3 regions of the Mycobacterium marseillense genome follow, and region 2 is predicted to be linked to each of the others. Evidence: riboswitches for the same ligand, from Rfam matches in the RefSeq annotation. Region 2 holds a riboswitch; each other region holds the start of a gene.

Region 1 (4,094 bases), 1.9 Mb from region 2:
CATAAGCGGTGAATCGTGGCCGAACTGCTTATGCGGTTGGGGCCGTCGAACTGAGGCTCGCAGCCGATCCCCGTATCTGCTATCCGGCGATGGGTGAGCGGGCCATTACGGTGAGCCGGAGCCCGTATTTGGGAGCACTGGCTATGTGGCTTCCGGCCGTGTTCGCCATCGGCATGCCGGGCATCATGGGTATCACACCTGCCGGAGCCGCGGTGAGGGGCGTGCCGCCCAGCCCTGAGGCAAGAGAGCTCGGGGGTGGGGCTAGGGCGGTCCAGCTCGCGGGCACCGATAACGGGCCGATTGATGCGGCTTGACCCAGGGCCGCCGATGCGCCGCCGCCAGAGCCCAGGCTCGCCAGACCCAATAGGCCTCCGAGGGGGCCGGTTGTGACAGCTTCTCCGATCGCGTTTCCCGCCGCGCCCCCGGCTGCGCCGGCGCCCAGCAAACTCGTGAAGGCACCCAATGTGTTACTGGGTGTGTAGAACCCGGACGAGAAGATGGTGTTCCAGATGTTCGCGTTGGGCCCCCACTGGTTCCAGAAGTCGTCGAGCTGCGGATTCCCAGACCCAGACTGAGGCAGTTGGCCAAGGATTTCCGAAAGTCCCGACGTCGACGACGAAGACGACGCGGGTGCCGCGAGGCTCTGCAACTTTGTGGGTACCGTGGAGGTCAGCTGTGACAGTGCAGTCTGCGTGCTCGTGCCTGTCGAGGTAGCAGTGGCCTGGCTGACCGCCGCGGCCTGCCCGGTCAGCCCCGCCGCATTGGTTGTCTGTTGTGGACCGGTGAATGGCGTCACCTTCGAGGCGGCCGCCGAAGCGGCGGCGTAGCCGTACATTGCGGCAGCGTCCTGGGCCCACATTTCGCCGTAGTGAGCCTCGGTGGTCGCGATCGCCGGCGTGTTCTGCCCCAAAACGTTGGTCGCGACCAACGCGCTCAAAAGGCTACGATTGGCCGCGATGACCGGTGGGGGCACCGTCATCGAGTACGCGGTCTCATAGGCATCCGCGGCTGCGGTGGCCTGGGTGGCGGTTTGTTCAGCCTGCATCCCGGTCGTGTTCATCCAGGCGACAAGAGGTGCTGCGGCGGCCGCCATCGATATCGATGCCGGGCCGCGCCAGCCTTCGCTGGTCAATCCTGAGATCGTCGAGCTGTAGGAGGTTGCCGCCGAACGCAATTCAGCGGCCAGCGTGTCCCAGGCGGCGGCGGCGCTAAGCATCGGCGCTGAGCCCGCGCCGGAATACATTCTTGCGGAATTGATTTCCGGCGGCAACGCGCCGAAATCGATCATGACAGTCATTGGACACACTTCCTTTAGCCGGCCGCGGTCGTGTTGAGGGCCTCGGTGGCGGCGTACGAAACGGCGCTGGCCGCTAAGGTCCGCACGAACAGGTCAGAAACTGCTGCGGCTTGTGCGCTCACCACTTGATACAGCTGCGCGTGCGCAACGAACTGGGTCGCGGTGAGCGCCGAAACCTCATCGGCCGCTGCAGGAATCACGCCTGTCGTAGGCGTAGATGCGGCCGCGTTCTGGGCGGCGAGCCCTAAGCCGATATTGCGCAAATCATTGGCCGTTGCCGCCAGTATTTCTGGTTGTGCGGTCACAAAAGACATCGGACTTCTCCTCAAGGGAATGCAGATTAAGGCTGCGGCTGTGGTCGTGTCAGGGCACGCCACAACAACACGCGTCCACGAAGCGGACGCGGGCGAGTGTTAACCGAAGCGGCGCAAGCCGATTCAGATAGTGGAAACGGTGCCTGGGCCGGATCCGAACGAAATGCTCATCGGACTCGGATAGGGACTATCACCGCGATTCATCTCGCTCTCACCTCCTCACGGCCAGGGCACACGGGGGTGCCAACAGTCGCACACCGGGGTAAGGCGACCCGGCGATTCAGCCGGGCGCGGCACCCCTCTCGTCAGAGCTTTGGCACCACACGGCGTATCCGGTTGAGCCGGAAGCCACTTGGGCTCAACCCTTAAGCCGGGAAGAGCTGTCCTGACCCGGGGCGTCTCTCGACGTTCGAGGTCAGTGGCCTATATCCGTGCAGACGCCTCACCTACCGAGGTTTATGCGAACGTTATCTTCGCAGTCAAGGCGGCACCAGTCAACCCGGCGCGTTGACTCACCAACAATGCCCGCGTGCCCCCTTCGTTGTCCCAAAGAGAAATGCTGCCCGCGAAGTGGCGTGTTGAAGCGGCGAAACCGGTGCGGCGCAGCAGGCCCAGACGATGGGATTGACGGTGGGTGAACGCCAGCGTTGCACCGGGGCCTTTACTAGGCCGTGCTGGACATGCCGGCTGGCATGTGGCTGGCGCCGATGCTGGGTGAGCTGGTGAGGATCTTGCGGCGGTTCGGCGCACTGGACATTGATGGCGACACCGGGGGCGCTGCTGTGACCGCGCCATATCGTCGGCCATCGATTGCCGTGTGGCGCCCGAAGGCGAGAAGTACGAATTGACGGACCGTTGACGCAACCGAACCGAGATCATGCAAAGCAGCCAAACCGGCGCGGGTTAACGCTCGATCTGGTTCGTTAAGTGAGCTGGTGGTGAGCAAGCGCTGAACGAGTCGTGTCAAGTCGGGAACATATTGTCCCAGCAAGGCTTTTGCCGACGACATCGTTCCCGTGCGGTGCTAGCTTCGGGGTTGTTATGAGAATCGACGTTGCCGATCCGACAATGCCGCGATCCCGTTTGGTCGCGGTAACAGCCGCAGTATGGTTGATATTGTGGATGGTAATCGGTGGCGCACACCACCACGAAAGTAGAACTAACTCAACGGATCTGGAAATCGTTGCCGGTGAAGCGGCAACTTCGCTTGAATCGTCGCAAGTGGTCAGGGATCAGCTACCCCCAGACCATGCACACGCAAGAAGAGATTCGTCGACACACCACCACGACCAGTTCATGGCCGTCGCCTTGACACCGTCCGTGGCCGCGTTGGCGAGTTTCGGCGCCGCAGTCAGCCCAGTTGGGGGGGCGGGGTGGTTGGCTTATCCCGCGGCGGCGCCGGGGCGGGGTCCGCCCACTGTGCTTGCAGTGCGTTGCGCCGGTCGAGATCTGTTGACTCGGCTCTGCTTGTCTCGTCGCTGATCAGTCACCGTCAGGCCGCTGCGCTTCGCGTCGCCGGCCGGTGAACGCTTCTTACCAATTGTCGCGCCTCGCGCGTTGATGGAAGTGACGATCAAATGACTGACGTTGTTCGCACTGACAATAATCTTGCAAAAGGTCCACCTCTTACCGCCATCGGGGCGCTTCTACTGGCCGCGCAGGCCTGCCACCTATGGGCGCCTGGTGTCTTGGTGGGACACGCTTTGGTGCTGAAGATCTCGGCGTCCCAGAGCATTCCGGACCGCGGTTTCTGGGCGAAGCTTGAGTGCTTTAACCCAGGTGGCAGCATGAAGGAAGTCCTTGCCACGCACATGGTCGATAAGGCGCGCGCCCGCGGCGGGTTGCTGTCTGAAGCGCGGACCGCGGAGTTCACCGGCGGCAGACTAGGTTTGGGACTGGTTCTAGCGGGCCAGGTGTGCGTGGGTCCGGTAGCGGTTGTCATCGATACCGGGATGATGGGACCGACCATTCGCCGGATGCTTGCTGCCTACGGCGCCGACGTTGTCCTCGTCGACGCACTGCGCCCGGTTGGTGGATGGGAGCAAGCCCGCAAAGATCGGGTCGTGCAGTCGTTGGCCACCGAACACGGTGCATGGATTCCGTTTCAGTACACCAACTTTGACAACGTTGTCGATTATCAATCGTTGGATTTTGGATTGCTCGTCCAGCTCGGTGGAATCGATGCGGTGGTGTGCCCGGTGGCTGCCGGCAGCTATTCGGCAGGAATTGCGCGATTGCTACTTCAGCAGAGCGAGCAGGCGCCGAGATCTACATCGGTTGTGCAGGATTGGCGGATCGTCCTAGCCAACCGGTCTTTGCTGCTCTTCGCCGCGATGATAGGTTCGTATGTAGTGACCTTTCAGGGCCACCTTGCCCTGCCTCTGCAAGTGGCGGCACCGACACTGTGGTTCCAAAGCTGTTTTGTCACCGTCGTGTTCGCCATTTCAGGTGTGGTGGTCGTTGCCGGCCAGTTGCGCATCGCG
Region 2 (4,094 bases):
TGTTCGGTGACTCGATCGGGTGGACGTGGATGCATTACCTTCCGCCGACACCGGGATTCGCGTTCCTCGACCACACCGTCATCGGATGCAGCCTGGTGCGCGGCACCCCGTACCGGTATGTGGGCCAAACCCTGGAGCAGCGATCCGAATGCGACGGCTGGCCGATCCGATGGGCCAGGCAGGTCAGCCAGGACCAGCCCGATGTCGCGCTGCTGATCATCGGCCGCTGGGAAACCGTGGACCGCGTCAACGAGGGCCAGTGGACCCACATCGGCGACCCGACCTTCGACGCCTACCTCAACGGCGAGCTCGAGCGGGCGCTGACCATCGCCGGTTCCACCGGTGTGCGGGTGGTGGTCGCGACCGTGCCCTACAGCCGCGGCGGTGAAAAGCCGGACGGCCGGCTGTATCCCGAGGACCAGCCGGACCGGGTCAACCTGTGGAACACCATGTTGCGCAAGACCGTCAGCCACCACCCGGGCGTCGCGATCCTCGACCTGAACAAGAAGCTGTGTCCCGACGGGGTCTATACCGCCAAGGTCGACGGCATCAAGGTGCGCAGCGACGGCGTGCACCTGACCCCGGAAGGGGTGAAGTGGCTGACGCCGTGGCTCGAGGAATCGCTGCGGTAGCGCCGCTGCGGTGATTTTTCCTAATTGCCCGTGCGGCAGCTGATTTCCATGCTGTCGCTGTCGCGGACCTGGAAGTTGAAGCTGACGTAGCCGTTGGCCTGGTCGCGTACGCGGTCGAGATACGGCGCCATATCGGCCGAGCTGGCGTTGTCGGCGATAACCAACGCGCCCGTGGAAAGCCGGGGTTCGAGCAACTCGATCACGGGCAGGTACAGGTCTTTCCAACCGTCGAGCAGCAGGAAATCGACCGCCCCGTCCAGGCCTTGCAGCGTGGTGAGGGCGTCGCCCTCCAGGATCGTGATCACGTCGTCCAGGCCGGTCTCGGCGAACGTCTGCTTGGCCGCGGCGATCTTGGGCGCACTGAGCTCGGTGGTCACGACCCGGCCGCTCCCGTTGTCGCGCACCGCGGCGGCCAGGTGAACGGCGGAAATGCCGAACGACATCCCGAATTCGACGACAGTCGCCGGGCGGGTGGCGCGCACCAGTGAATACAGCAGCCGGCCGGCCTCGGGCGTCACCGGGATGTAGAACTCGCTCATCGCCTCGGCCCGCTCCTGGGCGGTCATCGGCTGATTGAAGGTGCCACTCCGCTCGCGCAACAGCGACATCTGGTTTCTCGACTCGGCGTACATGCGGTCGAGCGTCGATGAGACCTTGGGATCCTGCAGCGTTGTGGCCATGTCGCCGAGCGTAGCCCGGCGACGGTGAGCGCCGGGACAGCGCGAGTGAGGAGCCGGGCAATCGAGCGTAGGCGCGCAGCCTGGGTGGGTGCGGGGAGGCCGGCGGCGGCGCCGCGCTCAGGGCAAATGAGTTTGACGAGCCCGGGCCGCGGTGCCACTATGGACTCCGCAAGCACCTCGGTAGGTGAGGCGTCTGCATGGATACAGGCCACTGACCCCGAACGTCGAGAGACGCCCCGGGTCAGGACAGCTCTTCCCGGACCCAAGGGTTGAGCCCAAGTGGCTTCTGGACGAGGAGCGATCGCAAGCGCGGCGGAAGCCGCGCGCAGCGGGTCGCGACCATCGGATATGTCCGGATACGCCGTGCAGTGCCGAAGCTCCGACGAGAGGGGTGCGACCGGCGGCTTTGGTGCCGTCGGTCATTCCTGCCTCTCCCGTTCAGGTGAATGTGGTGACACCCGCGTGTGTCCTGGCCGTGAGGAGGTGAGGGCGAGATGAGTCCCGGCGATAGTCCGCATCCAAAATTCGTTTTGCCCCGATCCGGCTCCGGCATTCCTTCCGCCGCCTGACCTTGCCTCTGGTCCCGCGCGGCTGACCCGTCCCACGGACAGTGTCGATGCCGATCGGGCCTCTGGCAGGAGAAGATCATGGCTTTTGTTGTTACGCACCGTATTTCCGTTGCGCCGAGGGGACGCGGGCGGTCGATGCTGCGCGCGGGCCGGTTGCTGGCCGACAAGCTGCACCTGCGGGCCAACCTGACCCCCCAGGAGCGGGCCAACCTGTACGTCTCGCGGATGCCGATCGCGGTGGTCACCGCCTCGCTGGGCGGACACGCATCGGGACGCACCGACAACCACTGGTGATCCGTCCCGCGCATCGAGTGCATCCGCATGTCCTCACCGCGAGGTGAGAACGATTCGTCTAGCGAGGATCAGATGACGTCGATCCACACCGGTGGCGGCCGCCGCGGCCCGGGTTCCGGCCACGCGGCCGCCGCCGCGGAAAGCCCGCCCGCCGAGGCGCAGGCACCGACCGTGCTCGACACCGCGCACGTCGGCGACATCGTCGGCGCGTTCGGTCGAATCGCGCGCGACGGCGCCGACGGCAGCGGCGCGACCACCAGCGGCCGCTGGCGTCGCCTGAAGACACTGGCGGTCATCACCGGTCCCGGCCTGATCGTCATGGTCGGCGACAACGACGCCGGTGGCGTCGCCACCTACGCCCAGGCCGGCCAGGACTACGGGATGGGCCTGCTGTGGGCGCTGGTGCTGATGATTCCGGTGCTGTACGTGAACCAGGAAATGGTGCTGCGGCTGGGCGCCGTCGCCCGCGTCGGTCACGCGCGGTTGATCTTCGAGCGCTTCGGCAAGTTCTGGGGCGCGTTCAGCGTCGGTGATCTGCTGGTTTTGAACGCCTTGACGATCGTCACCGAATTCATCGGTGTGTCGCTGGCTCTCGGCTTCTTGGGCTGCCCGAAGATCGTCGCCGTCCCGACCGCCGCGGTGCTGCTGTTCGCCGTCGTGGCCGGCGGTTCTTTTCGCCGCTGGGAGCGGCTGATGTTCTTGTTGATCGCGGTGAACGTGCTGATCATCCCGATGGTGCTGCTGGTGCATCCGGCCCCGAAAGCGACTGCGGCCGGGCTGATTCCGCAGTTCCCCGGAGGCCTGAACTCGACCGTGCTGCTGCTGGTGGTCGCGATCGTGGGGACGACGGTCGCGCCGTGGCAGCTGTTCTTCCAGCAGTCCAACGTGGTGGACAAGCGCATCACCGCGCGCTGGATCCCTTACGGGCGAGCCGATTTGGTGATCGGGATCGTCGTGGTCATGGTCGGTGCGACGGCGCTGATGGCGGTGACTGCGTTCGGGATGGCGGGCACCGCCGAGGCCGGGCACTTCACCGACGCGGGCGCGGTCGCCGCGGGGTTGTCTCGGCATCTCGGCGGCACGGTCGGGGCGCTATTCGCGATCATCCTGCTGGACGCGTCGCTGATCGGCGCCAACGCCGTCGGCCTGGCGACGACCTATGCCGTCGGTGACGCCATGGGCAAGCGGCACTCGTTGCACTGGAAGATCAGCGAGGCGCCGGTGTTCTACGGGGGCTACGCGGTGCTGCTTGCGGTGTCGGCGGCGGTTTCCTTCAGCCCCGACCACGTCCTGGGGCTGGTGACCCAAGGCGTGCAGGCGCTCGCCGGCGTCCTCCTTCCCTCGGCCACCGTCTTCCTGGTGTTGCTGTGCAACGACCGCGCGGTGCTGGGACCGTGGGTAAACACGGTGCGGCAGAACATCGTTGCCTGGACCATCGTGTGGTGCCTGGTGCTGCTGTCCCTGGCGCTGACGGCGACCACCTTCTTCCCGGACCTGTCCACCGCCACCATCGAGACCGGGCTCGCCGCCGGCGCCGCGATCGGCATCGCCGGCGGCGCGGTGATGATCATCGTCGGCCGGCGGCACCGCAACCTGGCCGACGCGGAAGCCATCGTGCGCACGCTCGGAGGCGGGCTGGACCCGGAGCAGGTCGACGAACTGGACGACGCCGCATCGCTCACCCGTGCCGAACGGCGGGCCGTGCGCCGCCAGGACCGGGCCGGCTGGCAGACCCCGAACCTGGCCCTGCTCGAGCGGCCGGCGATATCGCCGATGCGCCGGGCGGGATTGTTCACCCTGCGCGGCTACCTCGTGCTGGCCGTCGCGTTCGTCATCATCAAAATCGTGCAGGCCGGGGTCGTCGTGCCGGTCTCGTCATTGTGAGTCGGTAGGCAGCAGAACGATTTTCCCGTGGGTGT
Region 3 (4,094 bases), 2.2 Mb from region 2:
ATGCCGGGTTTGGGCCCGCCGAGCGGGCCGTGCTGGCGGCCACCGATGACGTGGTGCGCGACGGCGCGGTCAGTGCCGCCAGCTGGGCGGCCTGCGAGCGCGAATTCGACGGCGACACAACGGTTCTCGTTGAGCTTGTCACGGTCATCGGGGCGTGGCGCATGGTCTCCTCCATCCTGCAGAGCCTCGAGGTGCCGCTGGAGGAGGGCGTGTCCAGCTGGCCCCCGGACGGCCGCCCACCCGGCCCCTAGGGCCCGGGCGTCGGCGTGAATTGCTCAGGGCCGTAAGCGATTGACTTATCAATCGAGAACTCTTAGCGTCGGGCAATGAGAACCAGGGTCGCCGAGATGCTCGGTGTCGAATTCCCGATCTGCGCCTTCAGTCATTGCCGCGACGTGGTCGCCGCGGTGACCAACGCGGGCGGATTCGGCATCCTGGGCGCCACCGCGCACAGCCCGGCGCGGCTACACAGCGAGCTGACCTGGATCGAGGAGCAGACCGGCGGCAAGCCCTATGGGGTCGACCTGCTGCTGCCACCCAAATACGTCGGCGCCGAGCAGGGCGGGATCGACGCCACCCAGGCCCGGACTCTGCTGCCCGACGAGCACCGCGCGTTCGTCGACGACCTGTTGGCGCGCTACGGCGTGACGGCGCCGGCCGGGGAACCCCGCGCGTCCGCGGGCGGCTTGAACATCTCGCCCAAGAGCTACCAGCCGCTACTCGACGTGGCCTTTGACCACAACATTCGGCTGATCGCCAGCGCGCTCGGCCCACCCCCGGCGGACCTCGTCGCACACGCCCACGACCAGGACGTGTTGGTGGCCGCGCTGGCCGGCACCACCCGCCACGCCCAGCGGCACGCCGCGGCCGGCGTCGACCTGATCGTCGCGCAGGGCACCGAGGCCGGCGGCCACACCGGCGACGTCGCGACCATGGTGCTGGTGCCCGAGGTCGTGGACGCCGTGGCGCCGGTGCCGGTGCTCGCCGCGGGCGGGATCGCCCGCGGCCGCCAGATCGCGGCGGCGCTGGCGTTGGGCGCCGAGGGCGTGTGGTGCGGGTCGGTGTGGCTGACCACAGAGGAAGCCGAGACGGTGCCCGTCGTCAAGGAGAAGTTCCTGGCCGCCACGTCCTCGGACACGGTGCGGTCGCGCTCGATGACCGGCAAGCCGGCGCGGATGCTGCGCACCGCCTGGACCGAGGAGTGGGACCGGCCGGAGAACCCCGACCCGCTGGGTATGCCGTTGCAGACCGCGCTGATCACCGAGCCGCAGGTGCGCATCAACTCCGCCGCCGCCCACGACGGCGCCAAGGCGCGTGAGCTGGCGACTTACTTCGTCGGGCAGGTGGTGGGCTCGCTGGATCGGGTCCGCCCGACGCGCTCGGTGGTGCTGGACATGGTCGAGGAGTTCATCGAGACGATCGGCCGGCTCGACGGCCTGGTCGAGAAGTGATCCCGGGCCGGTCGGTAACGAATCGCGGACACGCTCGCCAGGGATTTGACCGCGTCAGACCGCTCGTGCATTATCGGTCGGGTAAGCACCTCGTTAGGTGAGGCGTCTACACGAATACAGGCCACTGACCCCGAACGTCGAAAGACGCCCCGGGTCAGGACAGCTCCTCCCGGCTTAAGGGTTGAGCCCAGGTGGCTTCCGGCTCGGATCGTTCTTCCGGGCCAGGACACGTCGTGTGGTGCCGAAGCTCTGACGAGAGGGGTGCGGATCTCCGGCGGTCGTCGGATTCTGCTCCTTCTGCTGCGCCTAGATCGCATGCGACCCCGCATGCGTCGTGACCGCGAGGAGGTGAGGGACACATGAGTTCTAGCGATAGTCCGGATCGAAGTCCGAACCCTGTTTCGTCCCGATCCGTTCTCCGGCGCGACCTTCTCGGCTGAGTCGCGCACACGCTAAGTGCTTATCCGCCAAGCGTTCTGAGATCGGAACCGCCCGGGACGGGACACATCAGTCCTTTTTGGTCCCCGTTGGCATTCTCCTCTAGGAGTCGATCATGACCGCAGCTCTCTACGACGACGTCGTCACCGTCGCACCCGCCCGCACCCTGCGCGTGGTTCCCGACGTCACCGAAATCCAGGTTCCCGCGCCCGTGGAAGAGCCGCGCCGCAGCGACTACCCGCTGTTCGGCCCGGGGGGCGACCCGCTGATCAACGGCGCCTGCCGGTTGCTGAGCATCCCGCTGCGCCACGTGTACGCGGCGCTGTGGCGGGCCGGTGTGCTCGAGGTTCGGGGCTGACAGTCCGACCGCGAGACTGCAACGGCCGGCTTCACTCGGCGTTTGCGTCGGCAGTTGCAGTCTCGCGATAAGATTTACTGGCGTCGATCCGGCCATCACCGGGGAGCTTTCGGAAGAACAGCCGGCCGGCTCAGTAGAACCGAACGGGTAGGCCCGTCACAGCCCTTTCAATGAGCGGTCGCGCGCGAGCGCGGCAAGCGGGGTGGTACCGCGGCGCTCGCGCAGCCAGCGCGTCGTCGTCCCCAGGCCTGAGACTGGCACAGGAGACGACGTTTGACCGAGCACACTTACCCGAAGCTGGCCAGCGGGGCGCCCGACTTCCCGACGCTCGAGGTCGAGGTGCTGGACTACTGGGCCGGCGACGACACCTTCCGCGCCAGCATCGCCCGCCGCGATGGCTCGCCGGAGTACGTGTTCTACGACGGGCCGCCGTTCGCCAACGGCCTGCCGCACTACGGGCACCTGCTCACCGGCTACGTCAAGGACATCGTCCCGCGGTACCGCACCATGCGCGGCTACAAGGTGGAACGCCGGTTCGGCTGGGACACCCACGGGCTGCCGGCCGAACTCGAGGTCGAGCGCCAGTTGGGCATCACCGACAAGTCGCAGATCGACGACATGGGCATCGCCGCCTTCAACGACGCCTGCCGCGCCTCGGTGCTGCGCTACACCGACGAGTGGCGGGCCTACGTCACCCGCCAGGCGCGCTGGGTCGACTTCGACAACGACTACAAGACGCTGGACCTGCCCTACATGGAGTCGGTGATCTGGGCGTTCAAACAGCTTTGGGACAAGGGCCTGGCCTATGAGGGCTACCGGGTCTTGCCGTATTGCTGGCGCGACGAAACCCCGCTGTCCAACCACGAATTGCGGATGGACGACGACGTCTACCAGAGCCGCCAGGACCCCGCACTCACGGTCGGCTTCCGCGTGGTGGGCGGCTCGCTCGACGGGGCTCATCTGCTGATCTGGACGACGACGCCCTGGACGCTGCCGTCCAACCTCGCCGTCGCCGTGAACCCCGACGTGACCTACGTGCAGGTGCGTTCCGGAGAGCACCGCTTCGTGCTGGCGGAGGCGCGACTGGCCGCCTACGCGAAGGAATTGGGAGACGACCCCGAGGTGCTGGGCACCTACCGCGGGGCCGACCTGCTGGGCACCCGGTACCTGCCGCCGTTCCCGTATTTCATGGACGCTCCTAACGCATTTCAGGTCCTGCCGGGCGAGTTCGTCACCACCGAGGACGGCACCGGCATCGTGCACATGGCGCCGGCCTACGGCGAGGACGACATGGCCGTCGCCGACGCCGCCGGCATCGCCCCGGTCACCCCGGTCGATTCCAAGGGGCGATTCGACGCCGGCGTCCCGGATTACCAGGGGCAGCACGTCTTTGACGCCAACCCGCACATCATCCGCGACCTGAAGAACGGCACCGGCGCCGCCGCGGCCAACGGGGCGGTGCTGCTGCGCCACGAAACCTACGAGCACCCCTACCCGCACTGCTGGCGGTGCCGCAATCCGCTGATCTACCGGGCGGTGTCGTCGTGGTTCGTCGCGGTCACCGAGTTCCGGGACCGCATGGTGGAACTCAACCAGCAGATCACCTGGTATCCCGAGCACGTCAAGGACGGCCAGTTCGGCAAGTGGTTGCAGGGCGCCCGTGATTGGTCGATCTCGCGAAACCGGTACTGGGGCACCCCGATTCCGGTGTGGAAGTCCGACGATCCGGCCTACCCGCGTATCGACGTGTACGGCAGCCTCGACGAGCTGGAGCGCGACTTCGGGGTGCGGCCCACCAACCTGCACCGCCCCTTCATCGACGAGCTGACCCGGCCCAATCCCGACGA

The links. Region 2 has a riboswitch for magnesium ahead of G6N26_RS17170 (hypothetical protein). Riboswitches for the same ligand answer to the same signal wherever they lie in the genome.
Region 1: linked by a shared signal. The riboswitch ahead of G6N26_RS07985 (PE family protein) and the one ahead of G6N26_RS17170 (hypothetical protein) in region 2 are both predicted to bind magnesium.
Region 3: linked by a shared signal. The riboswitch ahead of G6N26_RS06665 (Rv1535 family protein) and the one ahead of G6N26_RS17170 (hypothetical protein) in region 2 are both predicted to bind magnesium.

What each region holds. Positions count from the first base shown of each region.
Region 1 covers NZ_AP022584.1:1,859,595-1,863,688, reverse strand. The annotation lists gene G6N26_RS07990 (PPE family protein) at 80-1,297, opposite strand; gene G6N26_RS07985 (PE family protein) at 1,312-1,611, opposite strand; M-box (ykoK) riboswitch at 1,902-2,072, opposite strand; gene lpqS (putative copper homeostasis (lipo)protein LpqS) at 2,653-3,093, shown strand; gene G6N26_RS07980 (pyridoxal-phosphate dependent enzyme) at 3,189-4,094, shown strand, end outside.
Region 2 covers NZ_AP022584.1:3,728,458-3,732,551, reverse strand. The annotation lists gene G6N26_RS17180 (acyltransferase family protein) at 1-632, shown strand, start outside; gene G6N26_RS17175 (O-methyltransferase) at 653-1,312, opposite strand; M-box (ykoK) riboswitch at 1,482-1,710, shown strand; gene G6N26_RS17170 (hypothetical protein) at 1,960-2,175, shown strand; gene G6N26_RS17165 (NRAMP family divalent metal transporter) at 2,248-4,059, shown strand; gene G6N26_RS17160 (NADP-dependent oxidoreductase) at 4,051-4,094, opposite strand, start outside.
Region 3 covers NZ_AP022584.1:1,529,467-1,533,560, reverse strand. The annotation lists gene G6N26_RS06675 (carboxymuconolactone decarboxylase family protein) at 1-251, shown strand, start outside; gene G6N26_RS06670 (NAD(P)H-dependent flavin oxidoreductase) at 327-1,451, shown strand; M-box (ykoK) riboswitch at 1,534-1,719, shown strand; gene G6N26_RS06665 (Rv1535 family protein) at 2,005-2,247, shown strand; gene ileS (isoleucine--tRNA ligase) at 2,521-4,094, shown strand, end outside.